Regions from separate parts of the Pseudoalteromonas sp. SG44-17 genome, predicted to be linked through region 3. Evidence: predicted binding sites of a transcription regulator. Region 3 holds the regulator's gene; each other region holds the start of a gene.
What was found. The regulator sigma-54, encoded in region 3, starts transcription at its own class of promoters, with help from an activator protein. The targets are predictions, from matches to a motif close to GTTGGCACGNNNNTNGNNT.

Region 1 (11,146 bases), on a different contig from region 3:
GGTTTGCTGGCATCAGTGCCTAATGGCTTTAGAGCATCTAACCACTCTTCACCAGCGCGGCCTTCATAAAATGAGCGTTCTAATTTCTCGGCTGCTTCACGAATTTGCTTTTTCACATCACTACTATTAATTGCTACAAAATGCCACGGTTGGTGGTTTGCACCACTTGGTGCTGTAGCTGCGGCTTTAATGCAGGTTTGAATAATATCTTTTGGCACCGGTCGGTCGCTAAAACTACGAATTGTATGACGACGTTGGCTGGTCGTTAAAAACTCATTAGCGCGTTCAAGCATCTGTTCATGTGGATATTCAATAAAGTCTGTAAGTGGTTGGTGGTCATGTTGCTGCATGGCTTTTCGCTTCTTATTAAATGTTGATAACTATTTTTATACCCAGTAGCGAGATTAGGTGCAAGTAATATCTACTTTACAGTTATGTTATTTCCTAAAATAATGATTGTTAATTGCACATTGTGTTCACAGATTGTTCAGCTATATTTTCATACAGTATAGTTCGAAATTAAGAATGCATGGGTAGCTAAAAACAAAGCAACATTATTACAAGCACATGCTTTGAATACTCAGCCGAGCATACCGGCAGTCATTATTTAGACATTCAAAAATCATTAGTGCAGGCAGATTTTGTCGATAACTTAGTTATATAAAGTTATCGCTAGTGCAAACTGATGATGAAAATAACTACTGCAGTATTAAATACAGCTTTGAGTTAGTGTTACTTCAGAATTTAAGTTCACCTCTCCTAAGAGTGAAACCAAGCCGCACTTATTGCGGCTTTTCTGTTTTCATTATGTTACAAAATTACAACCTCCTGCTATTGTTACTAACTTACTGGTAATGTAACTTACTTCGTATAAATAATTATTATAATCAAATACTAGGAAGTAAAAATGCTATCAATAACTGGGTTATCAAAAACTTACGATAACGGGGTGCACGCACTACAAGGGGTTGATTTATCAATAGGAAAAGGTCTGTTTGGATTACTTGGACCAAATGGCGCCGGTAAATCATCGTTAATGCGTACTGTTGCCACTTTGCAGTCAGCCGATGCAGGTTCTGTGATCTTTGACGGTATTGATGCATTTAAAGACCCACAAGCGCTTCGTCAGCGTTTAGGCTACCTACCACAAGATTTTGGTGTTTATCCGCGAGTTTCAGCTTATGACTTACTTGATCATATGGCTGTTTTAAAAGGGCTCGATAATAAAGCACTGCGTAAAGAGTCGGTTGAAGGCTTGTTGGCACATACAAATTTGTATCAGCATCGTAATAAAGCCGTGAGTGGTTTTTCTGGTGGTATGCGCCAGCGTTTTGGTATCGCACAAGCATTACTTGGTGACCCTGATTTACTGATTGTTGATGAGCCAACAGCAGGTCTTGATCCTGAAGAGCGTAATCGTTTTCATAATTTATTAGTAAGCCTTGGCGAGAAAAAAGTGGTCATTTTATCAACTCACATTGTTGAAGATGTCGCGGAGCTTTGCCCTAATATGGCGGTATTAGCCAGTGGCAAAATTTTACTTGAAGGTAACCCAATAGCACTTACTGATAAACTCCAAGGTAAAATTTGGCAAAAAACAACTAGCCAAACTGAAGCGCAAGAGCTTGAACAGCATCTACCAGTGATTTCAAAGCGTTTATTCGCTGGGCAGACAATTTTAAATGTGTATGGTGAGCAAGCTCCTGAAGGGTTTACTGCTAGTCATGCTAACTTAGAAGATGTGTATTTTTCTACTTTGCATCAGCATCGTAATATCAGTGCAGCGTAGGGGGGATATCATGTTTTTAAATATGCTTACCTTTGAGCTGCGTTATTTTATACGTCAGCCTTCATTTTATGTAACCGCTTTAATCTTTTTTTTAGTGGCTTTTTTTGCAAGTAGCAGTGACAACGTCTTACTTGGTGGCAGCAACGTTAATGTGAATTCACCATTTAGTATCTTGATGCTAGTTAGTATTTTGCTTCAGTTTGCTATTTTTTTAGTGGTAAATTTTGTTGCTGGTTCTGCGATTCGTAATGATGAAACGAATATGTCAGAGCTAGTTTTTAGCAAGCCATTCAAGCCATTAATGTATCAATTAGGGCGCTTTTTAGGTTCGTACTGTGTTGTTGCGCTTATTTTTGCGTTTGTACCGCTGGGAATATATTTAGGATCTGGTTTTGGTTTGCTAGTTGGTTGGCTTGATCCTGAGTTGGTAGGAGATAACAAGTTAGGCTATTACTTAACGGCCTATTTTTATATGGCAGTGCCTAGCTTGTTTGTTTTAGCGGCTATATTTAATGGTGTGGCAACGTATTTTCGCTCAATGATGGCAGTATATCTTACCGCGGTTGCATTTTTAATCGCCTACTCTACCGTATCTGTTTACTTTGATGATTTAGCGTTTCGATGGATAGTGGGTTATGCCGATCCTTTTGCAAGTGGCTCATTACTTGATATTACTCGTTATTGGACTGCGAGTGATAAAAATACTCAAACGTTAGAGCTAACAGGGGTTTTACTATTTAATCGTATATTATGGGTTATATTGGCAGCTGTTATATTTTTTGCCTCAGGCAAGCTGTCATCTCGCATTGTTATCAAGCGCGAAAAGAAGAAACTCGCTGCCTCTAATTTAACTAAACAAAAAGAGGCGGCTCTCATTGCTTCTTCGGTAAATCACAAAGCGAGCGCAAGTTCTTTCAAACAACAGCTATTATTGCGCTGTGCTTTTGAGTTTAAACAAGTTGTTATCAGTGCGCCATTTTTGATTTTAGGTATTATTACTTTAGCTGTACTTATGGTGCCATTACTAGCTCCAGTTGGTTGGTATGGCACAGTTAATTGGCCTGTTACTCAAAACATGGTTGGTATCATTCAAAATGCAATAAGACTATTAATTACTATTGTTATTGTGTACTACAGCGCTGAGCTAGTATGGCGTGAACGTAATAGCGGCATGGGTGATATTGTCGATAGCTTTCCGGTGCATAATAGTGTGTTTTGGGTGTCTAAGCTATTGGCTTTAGTGAGTGTTATTGGTCTGCTTTATATTTTTAGTATGGTACTGACAATTACTGTACAGCTAATTAAAGGACAGTTTAATTTAGAGCTTGGACAATACCTATTTAGGTTAGGTTATTTTGCTTTTTTACCTTTTGTAATGCTCGCTATTCTGGCCTTTTTTCTGCAGATAATCAGTGCTAATAAATACATCGGCATGGGATTATTTGGACTGTATTATTTAGTGTCAATAGTGCTAAGTAATTATGGGTTTAGTCATAATATGTTTCATTTTGCCCAATCAAGTCCTGCTGCTTATTCAGATATTAACGGTTATGGTCATTACTTAACTGGAGTGGCATGGTACACACTTTATTGGGGAGGGTTAAGTGTGGTGCTAGCCGTTATTGGGCTTGCATTGTGGCACCGTGGCCCGTCACAAAGCTTACGCAATCGTTTTGCGCAGTTAAAATATAACTTAGGTCGAAAAGGGCAAGCGGCGGCAGTACTTGGGTTAGTGGTATTTATCGCTGCGGGCGCACAAATTTATTATAATACAAGAGTGCTGAATGATTTTTATACTAAAGATCAACTTGAAAACTTGCAAGTTGAATACGAGCAACAGTTTGTGCAGTATAAAGATGACCCACTGCCGATAATCACTGACGTTGATCTTAATGTTGCGATATATCCACAGCAGCGCAAAATACTCGCCACTGCCAATGTGCTTATTACCAATACTAGTGAGCAAGCAATTAAGCGATTTTTGGTGAGTAAACCGGATAACAGCCCTCAGTGGAGTGTTAAAATTGCCGGAGGGGACATCACTGAACAATTGCCTGACTATAACTCAGCGTGGTTTGAATTTACTCAGCCATTAATGCCTGGTGAAGTGCGCAAAGGTGAGATTTCAGTCGAGCGCAGCCACCAAGGTTTTGCCGATAGCAACACCGATACTAAGCTTGTTGCTAATGGCACCTTTATTGATAATTGGCGCTTATTCCCGCGCTTTGGTTATAACGACAGTTATCAATTAACGGATAAACATGAGCGTCGTAAACGTGGCTTACCTGAGCTACAGCGTGCTAATAAACTTGAAGACACTCAGTATTACAAACAAAGCATGTTTGGCGCGAATGGTGGTTTTATCAACTTTGCTGCAACCATTACTACTGATGAGTCGCAATTTGCAATTGCACCAGGTTATTTAAAAAGTGAAACAGTGACTGACGGACGACGCACGTTCCGTTATGAAATGGATTCACCAATAATAAACTTTTATGCCATTTTATCCGCTCGTTTAGAGTCTAAAAAAATAACGCATAATGGAGTAAATGTTGAAGTCTATTACCATCAAGACCATACGTGGAACGTGGATCGTATGATTGAGTCGGTTACTGATTCAATTGATTATTTTTCTGCGGAGTTTGGTCCTTATCAACATAAGCAAATGCGTATTATTGAGTTCCCTGGTTATGAGTCATTTGCACAAAGCTTTGCTAATACTGTACCTTATTCAGAGCAAATAGGCTTTATTACAGATAACCGAGACAGTACTAAGATTGATGTGCCTTACTATGTTACTGCTCATGAGGTGGCTCACCAGTGGTGGGGGCATCAGGTTACCGGAGCTAATGTGCAAGGTGCTGCAGTATTGTCAGAAAGTTTATCGCAATACAGCGCAATTATGGTACTTAAGAAAAAATACGGTGAGCAAAAGCTACGTAAATTCTTAAAGTATGAACTTGATAAGTATTTGCAAGGTCGCTCGGTTGAAGCGTATCAAGAAATGCCGCTGTATAAAGTAGAAAGCCAAGCGCATATTTATTACCAAAAAGGTTCAGTGGTGATGATGGCCATGCATGATTTGTTTGGTGAGGAGCGTTTAAACAGCATTTTAAAAGAGTTTGTTAGTGACTTTAAATATCAAAGTAATCCTTACCCGACCACGTTAGATTTACTTAGTTATTTGAAACGTGACGCGACTCCCGCAGAGCAAGCGTTCATTGATGATCAGTTTATGTATATCACTTTATATGAGCTGACAATGAAAGAAGCGAAAGTATCTGATGAGGCTGATAGTGATGGCTTGTACACGGTCACTCTAACTGTCGAGGCCGCTAAAAAGCGTGCCGATGGTCAAGGTGAAGAAGCAGAGCAACCACTTGATGAAATGATTGATATTGCATTATTTAACGATGATCCTGAAAACCTACTAGCTGAAGATTTTGTGATTTATTCACAAAAGCACCGGTTAGTAACCGGCACTAACACCATTGAACTAAAAGTGAAAGAAAAGCCGCTTTTCGCAGGGGTTGATCCTTTTGTTAAGTTAATTGATAAAGATAGTGTTGATAACTTGGCTAAGTTTTAGAGTTCGTTAGCTGAGACTTGGTTTATATCCACTTTCACAAGGTGAAAAGCCGCATTTATTGCGGCTTTTCTATTGCTCTAAAACGGGCTAATTCATCAGTTAACCATTTGCTAGCGGTTAATGTGCTACTATCAGGTAAAATAACCGTATAGGCTTTACCACTCCATGAACTTTTGCTGGCAAGGTTGTCAATAAAATCATCAGCGGTTTTTGCATAGCGTTTGGCTTTTCGGTATTTCATGGCTAAATGCTCAGCCGCTTCTTCACTGTTATGTTCATCGCCATTTCGAATAAACGTTGCTTTACTTTGCTTAATAAAACTAATTAAGTGACTGACTTCCTGATCTGCGCTTGCTGCAACACTTAGCCGACTAACGCACAGTAAAAGGCACGCTATAAAAACGTATATATTATGGGGTAAGTGTTTCATCTATAGCCTCATTTAGGTGTAAATTTACCATTATAGGATTGTGATCTGAGCTTTGTTGTTGTGGCACACGGGTTGTATTAACGGTCACACCGCGGGGCTATATTTGTTAAAGCGCAAGACCAAAAGCATTTGTCCGTTTATCATCAATATAAAGCGTTTTTGAGAAACCAAGCTTATAAAGTGCGGTAATAGCTACCTTTTGCCTTGCATCACTACATGCATTGAGTTCCCCTGCAAAAATAATCGGTCCTTGATGTTGTTACATCTTGCGTGAGTGTATGAGCTGTTTCAGTAAAGCCTTTATATTCGTCTGATAATGGTGCTGTGGCCAATGCTGTGATGCTTAGCAAAGCAATGGCAATTGCTACAATAGCAATAAAAGAAAATGATTTTATCTGCATCAATGACCTTAAAGTAATTTGACTAAAAAGAATGTTACTGCATTTTAGGTGCTCTAAATAAGATAAAGTTCCTAAAAAAGCTTGCCAAGCTAATGAATACAGTTTGTTTCTACATTTTCAATACAGTTTCTTACTTTTTTTAGTAGGCATTCATTTTACACTCTGCACCACTAAATTAATCAGGATTAAGTTATGCGAATTTTTTTAATAAGTTTGTTATTTATTGTGCTTGGAGGGTGTTCAGCTGTAACAATCCAACCACAAAAAATGGCTAAACTTAGCTCAAAACCAACTTATCAAGATAGCCGTCCATTTTTTATGTGGGGACTGGTTGGTGAGCAGCGTGTTGATGTAAAAAAGGTATGTGGCGATCAAACTGTGGTGCAAATGCAATCACAACAAACATTTACCGATGGTGCGCTAGGGTTAGTCACGTTAGGTATTTATGCACCACACACAATTAAAGTCTGGTGTCAGGAGCAAGGTAGCGAAGGAGTTGGAATATGAAAAAGTTAACAGGGTTGTTCACTATTGTATTTATTGTCGTGTTAGCGGGGTGTACTAATATTCATTTTGATAACGGTGAATATGATGACTTAGCTGAAAACCATAAAAGTGAGCAATGGCATCACAACTTTGCCGCCGCTCTTTATGAGGGCTCGAATGCGGTTGATTTATCTGAGATTTGCCCTGATCCGCAATGGCAAAGTGTGCACACTTATAAATCATTTACTAATGGCTTAGCAGAACTGGTTGTTAACGAAGTTGGGCCTATTTGGTACCCAAAAACAGTTGAGGTGAGTTGTGCACAGGTACCGTATAAAGTGCAGTAATTTTTAATAATCAAAGATCATGTTAAAGTTGTACTAGTTAAGTACCTTAACCTTATTTAACTCAATCATATAGTTAGCATCGCACTCACTTTTTAATGGGTGCTTTTTCTATACTGGATATATTATCTTCTTCTCTCTATTAAAAGTATATTAAGTTAGTAGAATATAGTCCATTCGTATAGAGGCTGGCATTTTTTAGCATCGTGCACCAAATAGTTGAGAGATAATAATGAACAACGCAGAGCGTAAAATTGACGAACTAGTACTAGGGTTTTGGCGATTATTAGATTGGCAAATTACTCCACAACAGTGTTTAGCTTTTCTCGAGCAAGCAATTGAAGCTGGCGTAAGGCACACCGATCACGCTGACATTTACGGTGGATATGGCTGTGAAGCAGAGTTTGGTAAAACCTTGGCTTTAAAGCCAAGTATTCGAGATGAGATTAGAATTATTACCAAGTGTGGTATTAAACCTGCTTTTGCAAGCTTAGGATTAGCAGGCCAAGCTAATCATTACGATTCGAGTGCCGCACATATTATTAGCTCAGCACAGCAATCGTTAAAGCATTTTAATACCGATAGATTAGATGCATTACTTATTCATCGCCCTGATTATTTGATGAATGCAGACGAAGTAGCTGAGGCATTCACTACTCTTAAGCAAAATGGTGATGTACTCGATTTTGGTGTATCAAACTTTACGCCATCACAACTAAGTTTATTGCAGTCGCGTCTTGATTTTGAATTGGTGACCAATCAAATTGAATTTTCACCGTATGAAATGCAAGCACTTGATGATGGTAGTTTAGACCAATGTCAGTTACTTGATATTAAACCTATGTGTTGGTCACCTTTGGCTGGCGGTCGCATTTTTGCAGAAAATGATGAAAAAGCGATTCGCCTGCGTCAAGTACTTGAGCAAGTCGGTAGCGAAATTGGTGCAAGTTCTATTGATCAAGTGGTTTACGCGTGGTTATTAATGCACCCAAGTTTCCCATCAGTGGTACTGGGTACTGGCAACATTGAGCGTGTTAAATCGGCTGTTGCCGCTAAGCAGTTAAAACTCAGTCGTGAACAATGGTATCGTATTTGGCAGGGTTCAACAGGGCACAGTGTGCCATAGGAGTTGTAAGTTTTAAGCAGTCTGAGTTGAGGGTAAGTCTTGACATAAAATCTGAACTTAGCCGCTTACCGCTTACCAAGATCGAGAAAGGGCCTTACGGCCCTTAGTGTTGCAGCAAGTAACACATTCTTTTTTATAGGCTAAAGTCCATTGAAAAAGCAACGTAAGCCTTAATATCACTGTCATCCATATCGGTATCAGATAGACCAAAAGTGAAGCCATCTTTAGAGATAGATACGCCGTAGTCGATGATATCGTCATCACCAATAAAATCACCAGAGTAGTGACCTAAGTGTAAAGCCATTTCAGTGCCATTAGTACCAACTGCGAAACCGTAATCTGCAGTCAGGTATAACGAATCACCAAAGTCTGTGCCATCACCGCTTGCGGCTGAAGTTGCAAGAACTGATGCGCCAAAGCTAAAGCCACCCATACTGATGCTACCGTAAATTTCAGAAAAATCAGCGTCTGCGCCAGAAGCTGCATCAGGGTAAGCGTAATAGATGTAGCCAACGTCGTAGCTCATATTTTCATTAATATCGCCACCAAAACCAGCATAGAGATCAAGCTCGTAGGTCATTTCATCGGCCCAGCTTGCATTTGAAGCCCAAGTACCAGCATAAAAACCTGATTCGTTGGCATAATCAATACCACCTGAAATTGCAGCATCACCACCGGTTTGTTCTTGACCACGCCATAAGTAGTTTGAAGTTGCTGCGGCATTGGCTGTTACTTCTGCATATGCTGCTGTAGATGTTGCACCCATGAGTACAAGTGTGCTGATCGCAATTGCTGATTTTAGTTTTAACATGTTTGGTATCCTGTTGTTATGCTGATTTTTTGGCTCGCAATTATTAATTAGATTGCAGTCTATAATTGCGGATCCTATTTTTAGTTGTCTACTAGGATAATTGCACTGCTTGTGCCAAGTTAAATGAAAAGCAATAATTTATATTTAAATTACTTTATAAACAAAGGTATAAATATTTATAGTGAAAGGATGAGATTGTTTTTTACGAAGCTTGCGCACTTTATTGGTGCGTAAAAAAACCCGCATGCACAACTCAGTTGCAGCGGGTTTTTGTATTTTTTACTGTGGTTTAACCAAAAATAGTACGCATTAGGCTGATTGTTTCGTTCACGCCACGGCCTTTTTGTACTTCGCTGATAATTGAATCACGCTTTGCGCGAATATGCTCAGGCATATCGTCAGCAGCAAGTGCGCGATCAACAAGTATTTCAGCAGACTCTTTACCACGACGCACTTTTCTAGTGCCAGTGGTTGTTGTACGCTTTGGTTTACTCAATAACTTGATGTAGTTAGAGTTTTCAGGCGTGTTTTTGTCTGCGTGATAGAAAAAGCACGGAATTAACGCTTTGATTGCAACAAGTTGTTGATCCAGCTCGCTGTCACCACTTGCCATTTTAAACCAAGACATACCATGAACTGCTTGGACAATATCCTGCCAATAACGCGCAAAGTCACGATTATTTAATTTAGTAATAGCCAATGCTGAACAAAGTGCATCTAAACGGGTGTTATTAATTGGTGTAAAAACATCTGGGCGGCGCATTGCTAATAGACGAGTTGCCGGTGCAAGCGTTGGCTTTTCATTGCTATCAGTAAAGGCTTTTAAATATTTGACCACAAATTCTTGGTAATCAGCTTCAGTTACTTCACCTTCTAAAGGTATATGTGCTAATGCTTCATCAAATAATGCAGGCAGGTCGGCAAGCATTTGATGAAAAGCTTTGGCGCTTTTAGTAGAGCTAAACCATTCAACATCAAAATTATAACTACTTGGATCCAGTGCAGAAGTATGTTTGCCACTAAATGCTAATAAATCTTCAGGGATCATCTCTTTCAGTGATTGCTCGCGAATACCAGCTATATAGTTGGCAAGGCGTAACTGTTCATCAAGGGCTAACACATCTTTATGTTGCTCTATAAATACACTAACTACAGGCCAAGGCGCTACGCGTAATGTTTTCAATTGTAAGAAGCTAATTGCTGAAACTAATAAGTCATTAAGCTTTTTTAAAATTGGTAATTGATTGGTTTCGAGTAAGTCATGATTAATACGGTCACGGCTAGCATTAAGTAGTTCATAGCACCAACCTAAGAAGTCTTCAGGATGATTTTCTATTTTCACCGCCATCAGGTTTAAGCTGATTTCAGAAGCCTGCTTTAGAATATTTTGATAAATATGGCCTTCTTGTTCGCCTAATGCCATTTGTGAAGGTGAAATGAGCAATTTTTTCATGCCTGATGGTACTCCGGTTAAATACATTTTTCAGTAGTTTAATTTTAGCGCAAAACGTCTTAAAACAACAGGGCTGTGCATCATACCGGAGAATACAGGGGATGCAATCTTGATAAGTTAAATCTGCACAAGATTGCATTTAAAGGGGTTAATCTGCTTCTTCAAGTGAAAATAACTGCTCCACAGTAGTTTCAAACTGCCGAGCTATCTTCAATGCAATGATCACTGAAGGTGTAAAGCGTGATGTTTCGACCGTGCTGATTGTTTTGCGTGAAACGGCGATAGCATCGGCTAGCTCTTGCTGTGAAAGCCCAGCGGCTTTGCGAAATTCAGCTATATGGTTTTGCACATTATCTCCTAATCACGGCTTTGCCAAAAAATTGAAAAGCCATATACCAAACTCATAACAGCTAAGTAAAAGGTGGCCATTGTACTGTGTGTTACATCAACAGCAAGGTTATCTGAAGCTAAATATATCGCCCCCATGCTAAACAGCAGAGCGAGTACAACATGTTTATAGGCTATCGTGTCTATAGTATTTAAATACTCATCTTTATAAGTCAGGCGGTAACTTAATTTCCATGTAAAGCCACCTCTGATCACAAACATAAAAAATGAACCAAGAAAAGCAGCACTTCCTAAAAACAGCAGCGGTGCTGATGTGTGATTAAGCATGGGGTAAACGCTAATAATTAGTAAGGTTATACCCATGAAGAT
Region 2 (11,146 bases), on a different contig from region 3:
TTGTTTTTTTCGTACATAGGCTTGGTTGGCATTTTGACCAAAAATGATTTCATCGGTTAGCTGTTTAAAAAGTCGGTAAGAGATACTCGATAGCTTTTCATGCTCAACTAATAATGACTGAGCAATATTACTTTGTAGCAGGTTTTCGCGAGTTAAATGAGCGGAAATTGCGGTGCTCAGTAGTGCCAAAAATAAAATAAAAGCAGTTGTCAGGCCAAAATAAAAAAGTTTGCGCTTATACATAGTGGTTTACTGATTTGGGACGTTTGATAAGGGTACATGGAAGGTTTTTGCTACGCAATAGACTCGTAACTAAGTACCGAGTCTAAAGCTTACGTAGATGACGATAGCTGCTCTATAAAGCTAAATAAAAGCAGCTAAATAGAGGCTGTTACCTGCTTTTATTATATCGAAAATGAATCGCTATTTTTTTAGTTCTGCGGTTTCGTCTTGCGTTTGAAAGTCTTTAAACAGGTCACCCTGCGGATCATCGGTATCAAAGACTGCATTGTTTTCTTCATATTCATCATCAATTTCATCGACCACCAACATTTGCTCGTGGGCAGTCGTTTCTTCTATTCGTGGATCCATGGTCGCAGCCAGAGGCGAGTTGGTAACGTCTGATGTGCCTACAACGTAATCACTCGACTCCGGTTGTTCTACTTTTTGTTTCGAATTAATGTAAGTGAGTAATAAGTACATTATCACCGTTAATAATGCGATGGAGGCATAAAGGGCTTGGTGACCAAAATAGGTCATAACTTGTGCATTGGCAGTTGATCCAAGTGCTGCACCGGCTCCAAAAACAACTAATAACGCAGATGACACGCCAACGCGCTCTTCATCTTCAACGCGTGAATTAGCTAAGGCTGAGGATAATGGATATAAAGTAAAGGCGAACAACCCAAACATAAAAGTGAGTGCAAAGGCGAGTGTTTGCGTAATAGGTAGCAAAAATAAAGCCAAGCTAACTACACCAATCGCAACCGCATTGGTGCGGATCAACACGCTACGACGTATTTTATCCGACAATATCCCCATTGGCCATTGCGCGATCAGACCTGCAAAAATAGTGGCAGACATAAAAATGGCAATTTCTGACGAATTAAACCCAGATGACTTGGCAAATGTTGGTGCAAGGCCGTAAAAGCTGCCATTTATAATACCCGCAAAGTGAACAGCTGTAAGTGATTGCGGTACTTTTTTAAAGTAGTCAAACAGACTGACTTGAATTGGTTTTAATGGCTTGGGGTGAATCCTACGAGTGATTGAAATAGGAATAATGCCAATTGCCAGCGCCATGCACACTAAAAATAGTGGTGCATAGCCAAGCTCTGGGAATTCGGCTAATGCAAATTGACCTAAAATCATACCCAGATAAGAGGTGATCATATAAAACGAAAACACTCGCCCGCGAGACTCTGGTGCAGCTTGTTCGTTGAGCCAGCTTTCGAGCACCATGTAATTACACATCATACCAAGGCCTACAAATAGCCGCAGGGCTAACCATAAATAAATATTATCGCTAACGCCATGTGCTGCAACGCACGCTAAAACAGCGGCGGTACTGGCTGCAAAGGTTCTAATATGGCCGACCGATTTAATAAGGTGATAACCAAGCTTTGAGCCAAGCAACAAACCCATGTAATAACACGAGGTCATTAACCCAATCCAAAAGGTCGAGATGCCATTTTTCCCTAAATAGAGGGCTAAATAGGTGGTGAGTAAACCGGTGCCAATAATTAAAAATAGATTAGCAAAATATAGTGACGGAAATGATTTCATTTAAATGCAAATAATAAGCTTTGACCAATAGATACTAGAATAACTAGGGATGTTTTCCAAGTAGTTTAAAGTCTTCATTGGTATGCTTTAGCAATGCATTTATTAACTTTATATCGTAATAACTCCACAAATAGACAAAATCATTATTAGCCATTACCATTGTTATAAATTTACTTACGCACGCTAATTTATGTCTTTACCTTCCTGTCCTAAATGCCAATCTGACTTTGTATACCAAGATCAAACCTTGTTGATCTGCCCTGAGTGCGCTTATGAGTGGGATCCAGATGCGATACTGTTAAATGATGTGATTAGCGTAAAAGATGCCAATGGCACGCTTTTGTGCGAAGGCGATAAAGTGGCTGTAGTAAAAGATTTAAAAATCAAAGGTAGCTCACAAGTGATAAAAATTGGCAGTAAAGCGGTTATACGCTGGATAAAAGATGCTAAAGATCATCAGCTCGATTGTAAGGTCGATGGCGTAGGCGAAATGATAGTGACTGCTAAATTTGTTAAAAAAGCCTGAACAGGTTTTGCACTGAGTGATTTACGAAAAAACGTGGTTTGTATAAAGTCCTTACTAAATTAGGGGAAGCAAGGACTATCGCCTTAGTTGCTTGCAACAATCATAATTACATACGCATGTTTATAACTGTTCTGCAGTACCCTCATTTGGATGTGTTGTAAATAAATTCACTTGTGCACTTGGTTGGCTGACGCTGTTTTTTTGTAAGGCAATATAGAGATCTGAATGCACGTAGATGCCGTCTTTACCGGATGTCATACCAGCAATTTCAAACCATGATAGTAATTGCCGCTTTCTGCCAGCTAGTTCTAATCGAATACCACGTTTTTTAAATATCACGTCTAAATCTGCGAGCATGGCCATGACACTTAAATCTAAATGGGTGAAGCAGGGGACTGCGTCGATAATAACGCATTGCGTGTCGTCTTTTTGCCGCGCATATTGTTCTAGCAAACGCCGTTTAAAGTAACCGGCATTAAAGTAAGTTAAAGGAGAATTAAAACGATAAATAAAGACTCCTTGTACTGACTTTGCTTTATCTGTGGCATCAAGGCTCCTAACAACGCCCTTAATATCAACACCTAATATATTGTCGGTAGGGCGCATTACGGTGCGAATAAACTGGAATAACCCCAATAGTACAGCGAGAGTGATGCCTGGTATTACGCCAATAAATAACACTGCGAATAAGGTGGCTAGCGCAAGGTAAAATGCTTGTTTGTCTTTACGCTTTAATAGCCAAATGGCTTTTAAGTCTAATAAATGGATTGAAGCAATAATAAGCACAACACCTAATGCTGCACTGGGAATAAATTCTAGGGGAGCGGTTAAAAATAGGGCGATAACAGCAATAATTCCCGCTGAGATAATCGACACTAATTGCGTTTTACCACCGGAATCATCGTTAACAGCTGTACGAGAGTCTGCACCACTGACAGCAAAACCTTGTGATAAAGCAGATCCAATGTTCGCAATACCTAACGCTCTAAACTCTTTGTCAGCATCTATGTCGTAACCATTTTTAGCTGCAAAACTGCGAGCGGTTAGCATCATACTGACAAAGCTAACTATTGCTAAGTTAAGTGCAGGCACGACAAGTTCACGAATAATACCAATATCATAAATAGGGGTGTTAAACACTGGAAGGCCACCGGTTACAGTGCCAATTGTGTTGATATCTAACTGCTTTAAATTAAAAACCCACACTAATAGGGCACCAAATGCGATAGCAAACATAGATGCTGGCCAAGTCGGTTTTAGTCGCTTCATGGCAAAAAAAACACCGAGGGTAAACAGGGCCATTAATAGAGTAGGGATGTGGGTTTGTGATAAATAAGTAGGCACACCTCCTAATCGTTCAAGTAAATATCTGTCATCGAAGGTAAAACCGAATACTTTAGAAAATTGGCTGACAATAATCGTAATTGCAACACCGTTTAATAAGCCCATTAAAATAGGCTTAGATAAGAAGTCTGCTAATACCCCTAATTTAAATCGGCTAGCAATAAAGCACCAAAAGCCGGTCATCGCGGTCATAGTTACAACGAGTTGCCAGTGTTTAACACTGTCTCCAGCTGCAAGTGGTGTCACCACCGCAGCAATAACCGCACATGTTGCAGCATCGGGTCCGACAATCAATTGTTTGGAAGTACCAAACAAGGCATATAAAATCATGGGTAATATGCATGAATATAGCCCAACAGCGGCGTTAACCCCGGTAAGTTGTGCATACGCGATAGCAACAGGTAGAGCAACGGCGGCAACGGATAATGCAGCCCTCACATCATCAGCAAACCACTTTCGTTCATAATGAAGTAAAGTGTTTAAACCCGGCATAAAATCATACAAACGCGACAGCACTAAAGTTTCCTTATTTAATCGTAAGCACACTTGGATAGTAAATTTAATATATTAACAAGTATAGCTCAGGGGTGAGGATTTTTTTAATAAATAGCAGATACTTAGGCTTAGGACTGCTTTTGATTGAGTGTTAAGTCTGATGAAAAAGTTTAAGGTTGAGCGATATTAGCTGGTTGGTGTTATCACATTGCTAATATCATACTAGATGGTGAATAAGATAAAACCAGCGCAATGGCTTTATCTTAGAGTGTGTAAATGCCTATTGGAAACTTTTAACGTGCAGAGTATTGGTGAGCCTTTAATACTTCAAGAGAGACTACTTGTAACGATTTTTCATGGGTGGCCTCAAGTATAACCGGCGGAGCTACGTTTTCAGCAACCGCATGGTGCCAGCGCACGGCACATAAACACCATTTATCACCAGCCTTTAGGCCTGCAAAATCGTACATTGGATTAGGCGTTATCAAGTCATTGCCTTGTGCTTTTGAAAACTGTAAGAATTCTTCAGTCATGATGGCACATACACTGTGGTTACCAAAATCAGATGCAGGGACATAGCAAAACCCTTCTCGAGTGTAGCCTGTATTCCCGCAGCACAAATGCAAGCGCGTACCTAATACATTTAATTGATTGCTCATAAAACTACCTTGTTATAATTTGTATTGTTTTACATTGAGTCTGCTTTCAGACTATGTGAAAACGTGGTGGATGAAAAGCTTAATATTGATAGATAGCATGGAGATCACAAATAACATAGCCATTAAAAATATTAAACGTCAGTTCATCAAACTAATGGCGAGGCCAAAATCAGTTCAATATTCATTTATAGTTGCTTGTTGTGTAATTATTGTGCAATTGTGTTTTTGTTGGCTTGCAATTTTTACGTTTACTGTACTAGTAAAAATTTATTATGGTAACTTGCAGCTACTATACGTTTGTCTTATATCCAGAATCTATATATATGTGAATATGGTATTTTAATAGCTTCTGATTTCAAATAAACACTTAATTGTAATTGGCAGTATAATTACAGTTTTTATAAGCTCTCGATGTATCAATACCATGGAGCTTTACATTGTTACACGTGAGGAAAAATGAGTAATCTAAGTCTGAAAAACAAGCTGTTGCTATTAGCTATTTTGCCGCTCACGCTGCTTTTAATTAGTTTAATGGCCAGCTCATATTATTTAGAGTATCAAAATCAGCAGCAAAATTTTGTATCGTTTAAAACAAAATTAATTGCTGACAAAGAAAGTTTATTAGCAACTGAGGTTGAGATAGGCCGCCAAATAATTAATTACGAACTAGCCAAGGGGACTAAAGAAGATGCAAAAAATGCATTGCGAGATCTCACTTTTGGCAAAGATGGTTACTTTTTTATCTATGATACAAAAGGCGTTAGTATTTTCCATGCTCTATTGGGTGATGCAATTGAAGGGCAAAATAAAATAGCCATGACCGATCCCAATGGTAAAAAAATAATTGTTGGATTACTTGAGCAAGCAAGACAAGGTGGCGGTGCTTTTTATTATGATTTTCAAAAGCCTAATACAACGGGGTTAGTTGAAAAAATGGGTTATGCAGCGATGGTTCCTGGTACAGATTGGATGCTAGGAACGGGCGCTTATATGGATGATATTGAAGCTGAGCTAACAAAGTACCAAGCAACAATACAAGCTCATATGAATGAAAAAGTAACGACCCTGTTATTAATTGCATTATTTTGGGTGATGTTGACGGTGTTTTTTGCCTTAATTGCGGCAAACAATATGGTAAAGCCTATCCAAAATATGGTGCAAAACTTAGATGATATAGCAAAAGGCGAAGGTGATCTGACTAAGCGCTTAGAAGTGCATAGTAATGATGAAATTGGTCAATTGGGTAATTCATTTAATGTGTTTGTTAGTAAACTACATAGCATTATCACCAATGTGGCAGATGTAACTCGTGATGTAAAAGATTCATCAAATGATATCAATACACAAACACAGTTAATTGAAAATCAGTTAGTAAACCATAATCATGAAACTGAGCTGGTAGCAACGGCGATCACCGAAATGTCAGCAACATCTCAGGAAGTCGCGCAAAATACCACACAAGTGGCGGTATCAACCCAGTCAGCCACGCAAGATGTTGCCAATGCTCAAAAATGTGTAGATGTTTCTTTAGAAGAAGTTTCAAATTTAATGAGTGAGATTAATCAAGCTGCTGAACAGGTTAATTCATTAAGTGAACAATCTAAAAAAATTAACAGTGTATTAAGTGTTATCGGTGGCATTGCTGAGCAAACTAACTTATTGGCCCTTAATGCGGCTATTGAAGCTGCAAGGGCTGGCGAGCAAGGCCGTGGTTTTGCGGTTGTAGCTGATGAAGTGAGAAGTTTAGCCAGTCGTACACAAGAGAGCACGTTAGAGATTAATGAAATGCTTAATGAGTTACATACGCTAGTCACAGCAGCGGTAAAGGCAATGTTGGCAAGCCAGCAAAGCTGCAATCGCTCAGTTGAGTCATCTCGCGCAATTTCTGAAAGTTTAGGGGCGGTAACCAGCTCGGTTACCACAATTAACGATATGAGCACGCAAATAGCTACAGCTGCCACAGAGCAAAGTAGTGTAACTGAGGAAATTAACCGTAACGTTTTTGCGATTCAAGAAATCGTTAATGAGCTAACACGTTCAATTAAAACAACCTCATCAGTTAGTCATCACTTAGCTGGTCGAGGGGAGAGTTTAGGCAATTTAGTAGGTCAGTTTAAGATCTAATATAAACAAAAAGTGGCGATATTATTGTTGATCAGTAATAAATAAAGATCAGGCTTTAAATAGCCCGATCTTTGACTTTAAATATAAATTAGTCAGTTTAAACTGAACACAAAACCGCTAGATTAGCTGCTGAGTTTGCCCGTTGACGACTCTAAGTGTGCACGCACAAACCATTGAAACTGTTCTAAATCGGCAAGTTGGCTAATTAGCATATCCTCAGATACCGGATCGAGCTCTGATAGCTTGCCAATCGCACTTCGGTGATCGCCATTAATCCCATTATATACTTTATCAAGCGCAACTAAGTGATCTTTTACCAAGCCCTTACCAATTGCGTAATCTTGCCATGAACGACGATCAACTATCGATTTTGGAGTACCAACTGGAACTCCGCCCAACGTAGCGATTCGCTCGGCGATGGTGTCGGTCATTGCTCTGATCACTTCAACCTGAGGGTCGAGCATTTCATGCACGCCAATAAAATTTGGGCCAACTACATTCCAATGAATATGTTTTAGAGTCAATTGTAAATCGATCAGTGCGACCATGCGGTTATCAAGTGTAGCAATGGTATTTTTTGCAGATTCTTCATTCATACCTGGGGCAGTAAATTCAGCGATTTTGTTTGTTTCGTTATTGTTACTCATTATTCCTCCTGATTTATAAGGAATGTTCACAGCGTCTAATAAAGTCTATGAACATGCGTTAGTTTATATAAAGCAATGGTTGTGCCGATAAAAATTATTTTTTAAGTTGCTGATATTTAATGTTTTGTATTTTTTTCAAAGGAGGGGGATGAAAGCTTTCTTTGATATGCCATGAAAAATATGCACTTTTTTGTAAAATCTGCAAAACAAAAGGTGCTGTTACGTGTTAGCGAATTGCTTACTATTAATAATAACTGAGATGCAGGAGTGTATTGTCATTGTTGATTAATCATCACTTACATATACTCAACTCATCTTGTTATTAAAGGAGAAGTGCATGTTGAGATTTTTTTCTATCGAGCAGGGGGTGATCAAAGAGTTAGAGCCTTCATCCGATACCTCTCTTGAAGTATCAATCAGAAATGCACACTGGATTGACACAATCAACCCAACGGAAGATGAGCGAAATACGCTTGCAAAAACGCTCAATATAACTTTTCCTGAGTCAGGGGATGTGCAAGAGATTGAAGCTTCATCGCGATGTTTTATCGACAATGAAGGCTTGCATGTGCATGCATTGTTTATGTCGCCCAATGAAGGACGTTTTAATACGGTAACAGTTGCCTGTTTACTACAGGATAACTGTTTGCTGACCATTCGCGATGACGAGCTGGCTGACTTTCGATTGTTACGCTTAAGAGCACGTAAAGGTCAAGTAATGTGTGATACGCCAAAACAGTTATTGGTTACATTATTCGATCAAAAAGTCGAAAACCATGCTGATATGCTCGAGGATATGCATCATCAGTTAGAGAAGCTCAGTGCATATGTACTAGAAGAAGATGACTCTGATCTAGAAGAAGCGGTTAGTCGTATCGCGCGTTTAGAGGATGCGAATGGGAAAGTGCGTTTGTGTTTAATGGATACGCGGCGCAATATTTCGTTTTTAATACGTCGTTTAGGTGTACAAAATGAGGATCGCGAATCACTACGAGAAATTGTACTTGATATAGATACGCTAATGTCTCACTGTACCTTTTTGTTTGATAAGGTGAACTTTTTGATGGATTCAACACAAGGTTTTATTAACATTGAACAAAATCAAATTATCAAAACCTTCTCTATTGCTTCGGTGGTTTTTTTACCACCTACCGTAGTAGCCAGTGTATATGGGATGAACTTTAATATAATGCCTGAGCTGCAATGGGAATGGGGTTACCCATTTGCAATTGGCATTATGTTGCTATCGGGCTTTGCCCCTTATTTATTTTTTAAACACAAAGGCTGGCTGTAGTGTGTGCCAATGACTACTTGGCATACACTATTATACGAGTTTATATTCATTTTATACGGATAGCGGTCTTATTATCACCTTGCATTAAGATAATAAAGCGGCCGCTAGGCGCACAAAGTCGGACGAGGTAAGTATACCCACGAGTTTATTTTTTTCAGTGATCACAGGCATGCAACCATGGCGGTTATCAACAAAAAACCGAGCAACATCTTGCAGTGGTTGGGTTGCTAGTACAGTGGCAAAATCGGTTGCCATAATAGTGTGTATTTTCGTTTGTTTTTCCTTTCGTTCAAGTGCGCTAGGACTGTAATTAGCCATAATATTCATCACTTGGGCAATCATGATTTTTTGTGTCAACATACCCACTAGTTCGCCATTGTTATCAATTACCGGAATATGGCGGATATTTTTTTCCTTCATTAGATTATGTGCGTCGTGTAGGGTGTTTTCTGCACTTACGGCAAATGGATCTGATGTCATTAAATCTGCAACTGTTTGGCTCATTTTGGCTCCCGTGAAATCACTAACTAGAACTTTGGTTAAAAGGTTTACTAAAATAGCTACTGGAGATAGATGGATTATCCAGAGCTCATATTATTAATCATTCTAGCCTTATTTTTTCTTATTGCACTTTATCAAGATCAAGGCTTTGGTTTTTTGTATAGGAATAGTTTTTAGCTTGGTCATCAGCTGGTTTAGATTTATAGCCACTGGAGATATATTTACTCTCCGAAGCTCAGATTATTTATCTTTATGCGAAAAATTATCCCTTAGTGTACCAACCCAGTTTGAAAATTTATGTATCGCCGAGTTGCCTTTGCCCAGTAGCTCATGCATTTCTGCTTCAAAATGGGTTTGTTCTTTACTACTTGGCTCTGGTAATGGCGGTAAAATATGAGCAAAGTAGGTTTTATCAAGCAGGCGGTGTAATAACCGCTCGCCAATAAAGGGCTTGCCGCTGTTGAGCGCTCTAGCTCCTTTAATTAGGTTACGAATATCATATTGGGTTGGGCTAATGTCGGGCACTTGTTTAGGGATATTAAGTAACTTATATACCCCAATACGTGCTGTACGAATAGAGGCTTCCATCGTGAATATAATATCGTTGTGGGTTTCAACAAATTGACCAATCAAACCTAAGTTTGTACAACCTTCAGGAACTGAGGTGGGTCTGTCACCAGCTGCACGAGTCATAAATTGAGCTGTGATATAAGGCATTAGCGCTGTACGTATCTTGGTATTGGCAATGATTTCATCAAGCTGCTGTTCAATGCCCAAATGGTAGCAAAGCTCCGTAATTATTTCTTCACCGCTACATTGTGGCATTGTTTTAACGATACGATTACCTTGTTTGTCCATTAATAAACCATAGACCCAAAGTACTAACGTATCATCGGGTTGATCTGGAAAATGAGGTTGGCGGTTACACGTTACACTCAATAGCCAGTTAGAGTCTGTAAAAGTAATAATGCCGCCAGTTACCGTGCGACCAGAGTAAGGATCGTTTACTGATAATGTCTTTAGCTTATCTATAAGTGGGGATGGCTTGCAAGTCAGTGTGGCTGACTCCCACATAGACTTATCAATATCGCCATAAAATTTTTCGGGTTTACCAAAAACAGCTGATTTCTTCGCGAGGTTTTTCCATAAATTCCACCCGCTATTTTCGCAGGGATCATGTTTTTCACAGTTCAGTTCGGGTACATTTTGCATGTCGCCATAAGCTGTATGCTCTGTCATTGAACCCGTTAGTGCATAAACTAAATCGTCTGAAGCAACGTTAATATGCTGTGCTTCACCTTTTACAGTGGCATGGATCCCCGTTACGGTTTTTTTATTACCAGTAAATGTTATATCCAGATCGTTTACACGGCTTGCAAATTGAAAATTTACGCCTTTGTCTCGTAATAAATTAGCAAGCGGTTTAATAAAGGTATCGTATTGATTATATTTAGGAAAAAGTAAAACAGACATGTCGGCAAAGCCATCGATAGAATCAAGAAAGCGATGCAAATACAGTTTAGTTTCTAACAAGCTATGACAATTTTTAAAGGCAAACATAGTACGAAATAAAAACCAAAAATTGCTTTGTAAAAAACCTTTGCTGAAATAGTCTTCAATGCTGAGATCGTCAAGCTCTTCTTTGCGCTTGAGCATTAAACGGATCAGCTCCCATTGCTGGGCTTTATTCAGGCCAAAGTCACTTGCATCGAGTATCTCACCGCATTTATTTATTAAACGGGCTTGTGAGTAATTAGCGTCGTTATCATTA
Region 3 (11,146 bases):
AATTGTTAAGTAACTGCGGTTATTACGTTCTAAGTGCGGTAACCAAGTTTGTACAAAGGTTTGGATCTGCCAAGTGAATTTTTGCACGATACTGTGACTGGCTAAATAATCTTTTACTGGTTGATCCAGGCCTGTGAGCGGTTTTAACTCAGGCTCCCAGTGTGGATTAGGTAAAAAACGTGCATCAAATACATAATCGGCTTCTTTTGGAATACCATGCTTAAAACCAAATGATTCAAAGGTGATGATTAGTTTTTTATCTTTTTTCCCTAAAATCTTTTCACGGATTGACTCAGCAAGCTGGTGGACACTGAGATCTGTGGTATCAAGCATGAAATCAGCACGAGTAGTTAATACATCAAGCAACACTTTTTCTTGCTTGATGGCTAAATCCAGTGGCAAAGAGTCCAAAGATAATGGGTGTAAGCGGCGGGTTTCAGAAAATCGCTTGATCAAGGTTTGATCATCACTGTCTAAATAAAATAGCGTCGGATTTGCAAAGCCAGGCAAGTATTCAAGAATGTCGTTAAATTCTTCCTGCTCCTTCGGTAAATTACGAACATCGATACTGACGGCTATTTTGTCGTAATTATCAGAGACACTGCGTACTAATGACGGTAATAAGTTAACTGGAATATTATCTACACAATAATAGCCAAGATCTTCTACTACACGTAAAGCAACAGATTTACCTGAGCCAGAACGCCCACTGATGATGATTAACTCCATGTAAATTCTCCTTCATTTAATACCAATTTTATTAAAAACATGCTCATTCTTGCTTGTTAAATAACCCACTAACTTTGTTTAAAATTATTTATATAGAACAACTATATAAATAATTTCCACCTTGTTCTAGAGCTATTTCCCTGTTGCAATAATTACTCTCTAATTCAATACAATTGGTATGACTACGATTGAGCTGCAATTACATGATACAAATCTTGGTCTGTTTTTGCGCTACGTAGTTGTTTACAAAAATCTTTGTTATTGAGTTTATCAGCAATTGTGGCTAACGTCTTCAAATGAAGTTGGCTGTCACCATCTGGTACGATGAGGGCTACAAATATATCAACTGGGCGATTATCAATCGCATCAAAATCAACCGGTGATTCACTCACTAAAATTATTGCTAGCGGGTTTTCAACACCACTCATACGGCCATGAGGGATAGCAATACCACGACCAATACCGGTACTACCTAGTTTTTCTCTCGATAGTAGTGCGTTGAGGATTTCTTGTTGTGATAGCTGAGGGAGTTGTTCATGAGCCAATTGGCTTATAAATTCAATGATCCGTTTTTTGCTATTAAAAAGGACCGCAGCTTTACTGCAGTCCTGACAAATAAGTGAGCTTAATTTCATAGTGTTAGTGTCGAGCGTGCTTCTCTTTGTGTTTAATTACTTGACGATCAAGTTTATCGATTAGTCCGTCAATAGCTGCATACATGTCTTGGTGCTCAGTCGAGGCAAATAATTCAGCGCCACTGACATGTAATGTGGCCTCTGCTTTTTGGCTTAGTTTTTCTACATCAAGAATAACATGGACATTATTGATATGATCAAAATGCCTTTCAAGCTTGGCAAACTTATTGTTTACATAGTCTCTTAATGAATCAGTAATTTCTACGTGACGACCAGTTAAATTTAGTTGCATAAGCATTTTCCTCTTGTGATTTTACGCCTTAAATCAAACTTTTACGTTGATTTGACGGTGGAATAGCCAGCGACTCGCGGTATTTTGCAATAGTCCGTCTAGCTACTTTGATACCTTGCTCTGCCAATATATCTGCAATCTTACTATCACTCAATGGTTTCGCTGAGTTTTCTGCACTGATCAATTTTCTGATCAATGCTCGAATAGCTGTCGAAGAGCATTCGCCGCCGTTCTCAGTGCTTACATGACTTGAGAAAAAATACTTTAACTCAAAAATACCACGGGGGGTATGCATGTACTTTTGTGTCGTTACGCGAGAGATTGTTGATTCGTGCATCTCAACCATTTCAGCAACGTCGTTTAGTACCATAGGTCGCATTGCTTCAGGGCCATGCTCAAAGAATCCCTGCTGTTGTTTTACAATGCAGTTAGTTACTTTGAGTAACGTCTCGTTACGACTTTCTAGGCTTTTAATAAACCATTTAGCTTCTTGCAAATGCGAGCGTATAAATTGGCTGTCAGTGCTTGATTTTACTGAGCGTGACATTGCCGCATATTGGCTGTTCACTCTAATTTTTGGCATGCTGTCTGGATTAAGTTCAACCACCCAGCGACCTTTAATTTTTTTCACCGAAACATCAGGTATAACATACTCTGACTCTTCGCGTACTATAGTATCCGCAGGCTTTGGGTTAAGGCTGTGGATCAGTGTCATTACTTCTTTCAGCTCATCTTCTTTAAGCTTAGTCTTTTTCATCAAAGTGCGATAGTCACGACTAGCTAATAAATCGATATGATCAGTTAAAATCATTTTAGTCTCGCTAATCCAAGGAGTTGCAGGATCAAATTGATTTAATTGAATACATAAACATTCTTGTAGGCTGCGCGCAGCAATACCAACAGGGTCAAATAACTGAATGCGTTTTAACACTGCTTGCACTTCGTCGAGTTCGATTTCTTCTTCGTTATTACCTTGATTTAAGCTCTCTGCGATGTCTTCGCAGCTCAAGGTTAAAATACCTGAATCGTCAACAGCTTCAACAATCGCAATGGCAATGGCTTCATCGGTTGGACTAAAAGGTGTGAGCTGTAATTGCCACATCAGATATTCGTGCAGGGTTTCAGTTGAAGCACCTTGATAAATTGACTCATCTTCAGGCATTGGGCCGGATGACGTATTTGGCGCAGCACTCATGTATTCGTCCCAGGTGACGTCCATAGCCATTTCGTCACTTAAAGTCTCTTTGCTTAATGCTTCGCTACTTTCTTGTTCATATTCGCTGGGCTTGTCGTCTGCTGATGCACTAACGGTTAAGTCATCGTTGTCTTGTTTTTGTTCGTTTTTACCAGCCGTGTCGTCTGAATATTCATGCTCTTCTAGCTCTAACAATGGATTGCTGTCGAGTGCTTCTTGAATTTCTTGCTGGAGATCCAATGTACTGAGTTGCAATAAGCGAATTGCTTGTTGCAGCTGTGGTGTCATTGTAAGTTGCTGGCCCATGCGCAGCTGGAGTGATTGCCTCATGTATCTCTAACAATCCTTTTATTGTTATCATCGTTAAGTCTAGCAGATACTTAGCCGAGCGTGGCTTTATAGCCTAAATTGCTCGCCCAGGTAAACATCGCGGACTGTTTGGTCGGCAAGTACATGCTCAGGGGTACCTGATGCAATTAACTCCCCATGAGAAACTATGTAGGCTTTTTCACAAACATCAAGGGTTTCTCGTACATTGTGGTCGGTAATAAGTACGCCAATACCACGGTTTTTAAGGTGTTCAATAATCTTCTTTATATCTAACACTGAAATAGGATCAACGCCAGCAAAAGGCTCATCAAGTAAGATAAATTTTGGATTTGCGGCTAAAGCGCGTGCAATTTCAACTCGACGACGTTCACCACCAGATAATGCCATACCTTGGCTGTCGCGAATATGTTGAATGCTAAACTCATCAAGTAAGCTGTCTAGTGCTTCTTCTCTGGCTTGTTTATTCAGCTCTTTACGAGTTTCTAAAATAGCCATCAGGTTTTGATAAACAGTTAACTTACGAAAGATGGATGATTCTTGTGGTAAGTAGCCAATCCCTAACCGTGCGCGACTGTGCATTGGCAGTAAAGTGATGTCATTATCATCAATACTTATTTTACCTTTGTCGCTAGGTACTAAACCCACAATCATATAAAAAGTGGTGGTTTTACCTGCGCCATTAGGACCCAGTAAGCCAACAATGCTGCCTGCGCTAACTTCTAAACCCACGCTTTTTACAACTTGGCGACCTTTATAGCTTTTTGCTAAAAATTCAGCTTTTAATATACTCATGGCTGCCCTTTAGGTTTGTCTTTTTTACTGTCAACAGGTACCAAAATAGTGTGTACGCGATCGTTTGAGCTTGCGCCTTTTTCAGCACTGATCAGCTGTTGGTCCATATCATAGGTAATGCTTTTGGCATTAATTTTTTGACCTGCTTGAGTGACTTGTGCATTACCAATTAACGTTAAATAGCGCTTGGCGACATCGTAACGGACTTCATCAGCACTGGCGCTCATTATTGTGCCATCAGTTTGTTTTTCTTCAAAGTAAGCAGGGTTACCAGTTGCAACAAGCAATTGTTTGTTATTGCCTAAATCTTCGCGCTTATGGACTTCAAGTCGATCCGCTTTGATACGGCGGTTACCATGAATGATTTCAACATTTTTTTCAAAAATACCGATATTATCTTTCAGTTGGGCAAGCTGCTTTTCAGCACTGATAGAGACTTGATCCGCAGGTGGTGCCGTATTTTCAGCAAAGCTTGCAAAGGCAATGAATAAGCTTGGTATCACAAGCAAGTGAGCAAATTTATTGGTCATAATATATGGTTCGCGTATGGTTAATTAGTTCTACCACTTCGGCTTTTAAGTCGGCATGGAGGCCGCGCCCAGTGATCTTTAAATTTGGTCCGATTAATTCAACTGGTTGTTCTGAACTCATGGTTTGTAGTTCAATATCAACCTGAATATTATCTGCGTTTATATGTTCAATCATGGCATTATTGGTCAGGTTTTTAGCAACCACATTACCTTCTAAAATTAATTGATGATTTTCATATAGGGTGGCTTCATCGGCATTAATTTGCCACGTTTGCTGTTGATTATAGAGTGTAAAAATAGGTTGTTCAAAGTAAGTAAACCCTAACTGTTGGTAAAGTTCCATTTTTGCAGCTGTTACTTTGTGGCTAATTTTACCTTGTTCATCAAACGCGGTTTGTTTTAATGCCACCGCAGTATAATCAGGTTTTGCTATTATATCTTCTTGGTTTTGTTTTATGGCAGTGCTTTGATAAAAATACGGATACCACAGCCATACCATACAGCCGACAAATAATACGCATAATATTAAACGCGCACTATTCATGAGCTTGTGCCTTCGCTAGTTAATGATTTACCATTTTCGAGCATTAATAAATCAGTGAGTTCACGCACCGCTCCAAAACCACCAGGGAGCATGGTTGTATAATGTGAAACTCGCTTGATCAAGGGGTGAGCATCATTTACTGCCACCGCAAAACCAACTAATTCCATTACCGGCAAGTCAGGCCCGTCATCGCCTATGTAAGCGATTTGTTCATCGCTTAACTGCAATTTATCTTTGAGCTGTTGATAAGCTTGCAACTTGTTTTCTTGACCTTGGTAAATATGCGGTACTGTCAGGCTAGTCATCCGTTGCTGAACTATCTGTGAATGACGACCGGTGATCACGGCAACTTCAAAACCGCTATTGATCAGTGCTTTGATACCAAAACCATCTTTAGTATTAAACGCTTTGAGTTCTTCACCTTGATTGCCAAGATAAATGCGGCCATCTGAAAACACCCCGTCGATATCACAGATCAGGAGTTTGATTTTTTGTGCTCGCTCGCTCGCATCATCTGAAAGTGGCTGATATAAGTCAGCAAACTGCATTATAAAACTCCTGCTTTGAGCAAATCTTGCATATTAAGAGCACCAATAGGGTGGTGTTTATCATCAACTACAATTAAGCCATTGATACGCTTATTCTCCATAATATTGAGTGCCTCGGCGGCAAGCATATCTGCAGTTGCTGTAGTGCAAGAGCGGGTCATGACAGTGCTGATCAAAGTACTGTGAATATCCATTCGTTGCTCTAAAATTCGGCGTAAATCACCGTCAGTAAAAAGCCCTGCAAGTTGCCCTGTGTCATCAACAATGGCCGTCATACCTAAGCCCTTGGCCGACATTTCGATTAATGCATCTTTGATACATTGCTTGTCATTGATCATAGGCGTTGCTGGGCCACTGTGCATAATATCTTTTAAACACAATAGTAAACGTTTGCCTAAGCTTCCCCCTGGATGCGATAGCGCAAAGTCATCGGCAGTAAAGCCTCGGGTTTCTAACAGAGCAACGGCTATTGCATCACCCATCGCAAGCGTTGCAGTCGTGCTCGCAGTCGGGGCGAGTCCTAATGGGCAGGCCTCTTGACTTACTTTGATGCATACATGAGCATCAGCCCAATTTGCCATTGATGATTCAGGGTTACCTGTCATGGCGATCATTTTTGCGCCAATACGTTTAATAACCGGAATAATATTCAGTACTTCGCTGGTTTCGCCTGAGTTAGAAATAAGCATAACCACGTCATCACGAGTGATCATCCCTAAATCACCATGACTTGCTTCACCCGGATGGACAAAAAACGCAGGCGTGCCAGTGCTTGCCAGTGTTGCAGCAATTTTATTACCAATATGCCCAGATTTCCCCATACCGACTACTATGATCCTTCCGTGACATTGATACATCAATTGGCAAGCTTGATTAAAGTTTTCGTCTAGATATTGGGTTATATCAAGCAGTGCTTGGCGCTCTATTTCTAGCACCCGCTTACCTTGTTCAATAAAATTTAACTGCGTCATTGTGTTATCCATTTTGTGGGTAGCATTAAGCAACTTGGCTAAAAATATAACTCTGATATGCTAAAAATGCGACCAATAACAGGCCACCTTCAACTCTATTAATGCGTCTTGTACCTTTAAAGCTCAAGGACATAGCTATAAGGGCTATGGTGGCACCAATCATAATTAAGGCATCACGGTTTGCAGCTGAAGGGTCAATAATTGAAGGGTTGATAATCCCAGCCAGTGGCAACACAGCTAAAATGTTAAAGATATTTGAGCCAACAATATTACCCAGTGCTAAATCATCTTCGTTTTTTAATACCCCAGCAATACAGGCTGCCAGCTCAGGCAGACTGGTGCCAATAGCAATAATGGTTAACCCTATTACTAAATCACTTAGGCCAAAGTATTTGGCTATATCAACTGCTGAGCCAACTAAAAAATGTGAGCTGACAGGCAGTAATATCATACCAATAATTAACCAAAATAAAGCCGATTTGGTGGGCACGTTATCTGGTACGTCTTCACAGGCTTCACTTACAAATGGGTCATCAGCTTGGTTTTTAGCGCGAATAGAAATAATAACTAAGCCCGCAATAAAGACCACAAAGCCTATGATTAATGCAACGCCCTCAGCAAATGAAAAGTAGTTATCCGAAAATATATACCAGGCGGCGATTGACACTAGCAGCACAAGCGGCATTTCGCGTTTTAATGTCATTGATGATACTGATAGTGGGCGCAATAGCGCGGTAATACCTAAAACAAGTAAAATATTAGTGATATTTGAGCCAACGGCATTACCCACTGCAGTGTCAGTTTTACCTGCAAGCGCAGCTGATGCTGAGACCATCATTTCAGGGGCTGACGAGCCCATAGCAACAACTGTTAAACCAACAATAAGAGTAGGAACACCGAAATTTTTTGCCAGTGCCGCAGCACCATATACAAAGCGATCTGCACTCCAAACGAGAGCTGCAAATCCGAGAATTAAAATGACAAAAGAAGTCACCATTACGTTACGCCAATTATTCAAAATGAGATGGCTGCAAATAGTAACAAAAGCCAACCTGAAAGTATAAATAAAAGAATCTGCGAAGCTTGTTAGATTATGGACTGATTTGGACTGAGAAAAATTATTTAAGCGACGGTTAAGCCAACTGCTGTAAGCTTTGCAGCGCTATTACATAGAATATTACAAAATTTTACGATTTGTTTTTTCCATCTTGGTGTAAAAACGCTTAAAATAGGTGAACTAGTGAAAATAGTAATGGAGAGCGACTTGTCGCAACCAATAGTAGAAATCAAGGATGTAAGCTTTTCTAGGGGCAATCGCTGTATATATAAAAATATGAGCTTTAGTGTCCCTAAAGGAAAAATTACGGCAATTATGGGGCCAAGCGGAATTGGTAAAACCACCATGTTGCGTTTAATTGGTGGCCAATTAAAACCAGATAGCGGCACTATTTTATTCGAAGGCAATAACATTCCTACCATGTCGCGCAAAGAGCTTTATGCGGCGCGAACCAAAATGAGTATGTTGTTTCAAAGCGGCGCATTATTTACCGATATGTCAGTGTTTGACAATATCGCTTTTCCGCTGCGTGAGCACACTCGTCTAAGTGAAGATTTAATTCGCCTTGTGGTGCTAATGAAATTACAAGCTGTTGGCTTGCGTGGAGCACAAGATCTAATGCCTTCTGAGCTGTCAGGTGGTATGGCACGTCGTGCTGCATTAGCGCGTTCAATCGCGCTTGATCCTGAATTAATTATGTATGATGAGCCATTTGCAGGCCAAGACCCTATCTCCATGGGTGTGTTGGTTAAGTTGATTAAGTCGCTTAATCAAGTGCTTGGGTTATCATCATTAATCGTAACTCACGATGTAACAGAAGTAATGAGTATTGCCGATCACGTTATCATTATTGCCGATCAAGGCGTTATTGGTAGCGGTACACCGGATGAAATGCGTAATCATGAATCGGCCCTAGTTCAGCAGTTCTTAAAAGGATTATCTGATGGCCCAGTGCCGTTTCATTTTCCTGCTCAACCTTATCAAGAAGAATTACTGGGAGGGCGCCGCTGATGTTTGATTTTTTGCAAATGCTAGGTCATAAAACGTTAGGACGGTTTGCTGCACTTGGTCGCTCTACTCAGATGTTGATAGGTGCGTTGTGGAGTTTGCCTAATTTTAGAAAAGGCACGCCGCTTTTAATACGGCAATTATATATGGTCGGCTCGCAGTCACTATTGATTATCATGGTGTCGGGCTTATTCATTGGTATGGTGTTGGCGTTGCAAGGCTACACCGTACTAGTTGGTTATGGTGCAGAGGATAGCTTAGGCCCATTAGTAGCATTGAGTTTACTTAGAGAGTTAGGCCCTGTTGTTACTGCATTATTGTTTGCCGGGCGAGCTGGTAGTGCATTAACCGCAGAAATAGGTTTAATGAAAGCGACTGAGCAGTTATCAAGTCTTGAAATGATGGCTATTGACCCTCTTAAACGTATTATCGCGCCACGCTTTTGGGCGGGCTTTATCAGTATGCCATTACTGGCGTTGATATTTTCAGCAGTTGCAATTATTGGTGCTCATTTAGTGGGGGTTGATTGGTTGGGTGTTGATACGGGGAGTTTTTGGTCAATCATGCAGTCACAAGTGTCATTCCAGCAAGATATTTTAAATGGCATGATCAAGAGTTTTGTATTTGCCATCGTGGTTACATGGATTGCGCTTTATAAAGGCTACGATTGTATACCGACCTCTGAAGGGATCAGTAAAGCAACAACAGAGACAGTTGTACACTCATCTTTGGCTGTTTTAGGGTTTGATTTTATTTTGACAGCGGTAATGTTTACTAGCTAATAAAGGTATAGATAATGAATTCACGGAAATTAGAAATTTTAGTTGGTTTTTTTGTTGCGCTAGGCATAGCAGCTTTTGCTATGTTGGCGTTAAAAGTTGCCAATGCAGGGATCAGCGGCAACGGCGAAACCTACTTATTGAAAGCCAAGTTTGAAAACATTGGTTCATTAAAAACACGTGCGCCGATTAAAGTAGGTGGTGTAGTGGTTGGTCGAGTTGAGGGAATTTCAATTCACCCACAAGAATTTGTGCCAGTTGTTGATATGACGATTGATGCGCAATATCAATGTCGTTTTTCAGATACCAGCTCAGTTTCAATCCTGACATCAGGCATTCTCGGTGAGCAATACTTGGGGATTAACCCTGTTATTGCCCCAAAATCAGCTGAACAAGCGTGTTTAGGTGTTGCGGTAACGAGTGATGATAAAAACTTAGGGTTAGACGAGTTATTTGGTGTTGAGAGCAAAGCCTTAAATGATGGCGACTATATCACTGACACGAAATCAGCATTGGTGCTTGAAGAGTTAATCGGGCAATTTTTATTCAATCAAGGCGGCGAGTAAGTAATTATGTTTAAGAAATTTTTAATGGTAGTTGCGCTGACTTTCAGTGCCATTAGCGTAGCAAGCGATGCGGTCAATTTAACAGACCCATATAAAATGGTCCGCCAAGTATCTGATAATACTTTTCAACGTATTACTCGTGACCAGCCTTTAATCGAAAAAGATAAGGAGCACCTACGGGTTATTGTCAAAGAAGAGTTGATGCCTTACATTGATTATAAATATGCTGCACTGCGTGTATTAGGAAGTCATGTATCAAAAGTACGTGCGATTAAAGATCCTGCGGAGCAAAAGCAAGCCGTTGAGGATATTAAACACTTTATTGATGTGTTTCAAGAATACTTAATCGCTACTTATGCTGGTGTGTTTACGCAATACACCAACCAAAAAGTAGAGTTTGGTGCAAGCAAAGAGTTTACAGGACAAGACCTAGTATTAGTGAAAACCAAAATTGTCGAGCCAGGCAAGCCGGAAATTAAAATTGATTTTAAAGTACGTGAAGATCGCGATGGCGAATGGCGTGCTTATGACATGGTTGCCGAAGGCATTAGTTTATTAGATGCCAAGCAAAGTGAATTTCAAGGCATTTTGCGCCAGCAAGGTATTAACCATGTAAGTGACCTACTTGAACAGAAAAGTAAGTTGCCAGTGCAATTTAGAGGTGACGGCGGTAATGAGTAAAGTAACGGTTACTCAGCTTGACGAACAGCACTATCGAGTCAGTGGTGAATTGACTCGAAATTCAATTTCCGCTGAACGACTTCTGAATAAAAACTCACAAAGTAACCATAAAAACTGGTATTTTGACCTTTCTGAGGTGTCTAGGGTTGACACGGCGGGCTTAGCTTGGTTAATTCACTCTTTCGCAGAATTAAAGCAGCAAGGTATTCACCTTGAATTGCAAAATATTCCTGAACAACTGCAAAAGTTGATGCAGTTGGGACAGGTTACCAACCTATTTGAGTGAGAGTTATGGAAACAAGCCAAGTCGAAACCTTATTGCGCGACGCATTGCAATTAGCTGAAGTACATGTGAAAGCCAACGGTAGTCATTATGAAGTTATCGCAGTCGGCGATTGTTTTGATGGTTTAAGCCGAGTGAAAAAACAACAGCTGGTATATGGTCCGTTGATGAACACCATTTCTGACGGCACAATTCACGCAGTTTCG

Region 1: a site for sigma-54 is predicted at 9,077-9,095, ahead of H5182_RS18120 (TorF family putative porin). Genes of this name have one in related genera too.
Region 2: a site for sigma-54 is predicted at 7,651-7,669, ahead of dps (DNA starvation/stationary phase protection protein Dps). Genes of this name have one in related genera too.

Annotation. Positions count from the first base shown of each region.
Region 1 is NZ_JACJEV010000033.1:11,800-22,945, reverse strand. Features, by position in the region: gene H5182_RS18160 (nitroreductase family protein) at 1-350, opposite strand, end outside; gene H5182_RS18155 (ABC transporter ATP-binding protein) at 908-1,789, shown strand; gene H5182_RS18150 (M1 family aminopeptidase) at 1,800-5,378, shown strand; gene H5182_RS18145 (DUF5329 domain-containing protein) at 5,434-5,808, opposite strand; gene H5182_RS18140 (hypothetical protein) at 6,021-6,209, opposite strand; gene H5182_RS18135 (Bor family protein) at 6,402-6,716, shown strand; gene H5182_RS18130 (Bor/Iss family lipoprotein) at 6,713-7,042, shown strand; gene H5182_RS18125 (aldo/keto reductase family oxidoreductase) at 7,272-8,165, shown strand; gene H5182_RS18120 (TorF family putative porin) at 8,299-8,976, opposite strand; gene H5182_RS18115 (hypothetical protein) at 9,266-10,429, opposite strand; gene H5182_RS18110 (helix-turn-helix transcriptional regulator) at 10,578-10,778, opposite strand; gene H5182_RS18105 (hypothetical protein) at 10,787-11,146, opposite strand, start outside.
Region 2 is NZ_JACJEV010000003.1:119,463-130,608, reverse strand. Features, by position in the region: gene H5182_RS03445 (sensor histidine kinase) at 1-243, opposite strand, end outside; gene H5182_RS03440 (MFS transporter) at 424-1,785, opposite strand; gene H5182_RS03435 (zinc ribbon domain-containing protein YjdM) at 1,976-2,311, shown strand; gene H5182_RS03430 (SulP family inorganic anion transporter) at 2,432-4,171, opposite strand; gene H5182_RS03425 (DUF2237 family protein) at 4,444-4,809, opposite strand; gene H5182_RS03420 (methyl-accepting chemotaxis protein) at 5,266-6,933, shown strand; gene dps (DNA starvation/stationary phase protection protein Dps) at 7,056-7,580, opposite strand; gene corA (magnesium/cobalt transporter CorA) at 7,918-8,874, shown strand; gene H5182_RS03405 (HPP family protein) at 8,959-9,378, opposite strand; gene H5182_RS03400 (oleate hydratase) at 9,616-11,146, opposite strand, start outside.
Region 3 is NZ_JACJEV010000051.1:1,954-13,099, forward strand. Features, by position in the region: gene rapZ (RNase adapter RapZ) at 1-729, opposite strand, end outside; gene ptsN (PTS IIA-like nitrogen regulatory protein PtsN) at 912-1,364, opposite strand; gene hpf (ribosome hibernation promoting factor) at 1,369-1,656, opposite strand; gene H5182_RS20835 (RNA polymerase factor sigma-54) at 1,685-3,181, opposite strand; gene lptB (LPS export ABC transporter ATP-binding protein) at 3,248-3,973, opposite strand; gene lptA (lipopolysaccharide transport periplasmic protein LptA) at 3,970-4,503, opposite strand; gene lptC (LPS export ABC transporter periplasmic protein LptC) at 4,493-5,047, opposite strand; gene kdsC (3-deoxy-manno-octulosonate-8-phosphatase KdsC) at 5,044-5,595, opposite strand; gene H5182_RS20860 (KpsF/GutQ family sugar-phosphate isomerase) at 5,595-6,566, opposite strand; gene H5182_RS20865 (calcium/sodium antiporter) at 6,592-7,563, opposite strand; gene mlaF (phospholipid ABC transporter ATP-binding protein MlaF) at 7,819-8,634, shown strand; gene mlaE (lipid asymmetry maintenance ABC transporter permease subunit MlaE) at 8,634-9,413, shown strand; gene mlaD (outer membrane lipid asymmetry maintenance protein MlaD) at 9,428-9,976, shown strand; gene H5182_RS20885 (phospholipid-binding protein MlaC) at 9,983-10,657, shown strand; gene H5182_RS20890 (lipid asymmetry maintenance protein MlaB) at 10,650-10,943, shown strand; gene H5182_RS20895 (BolA family protein) at 10,949-11,146, shown strand, end outside.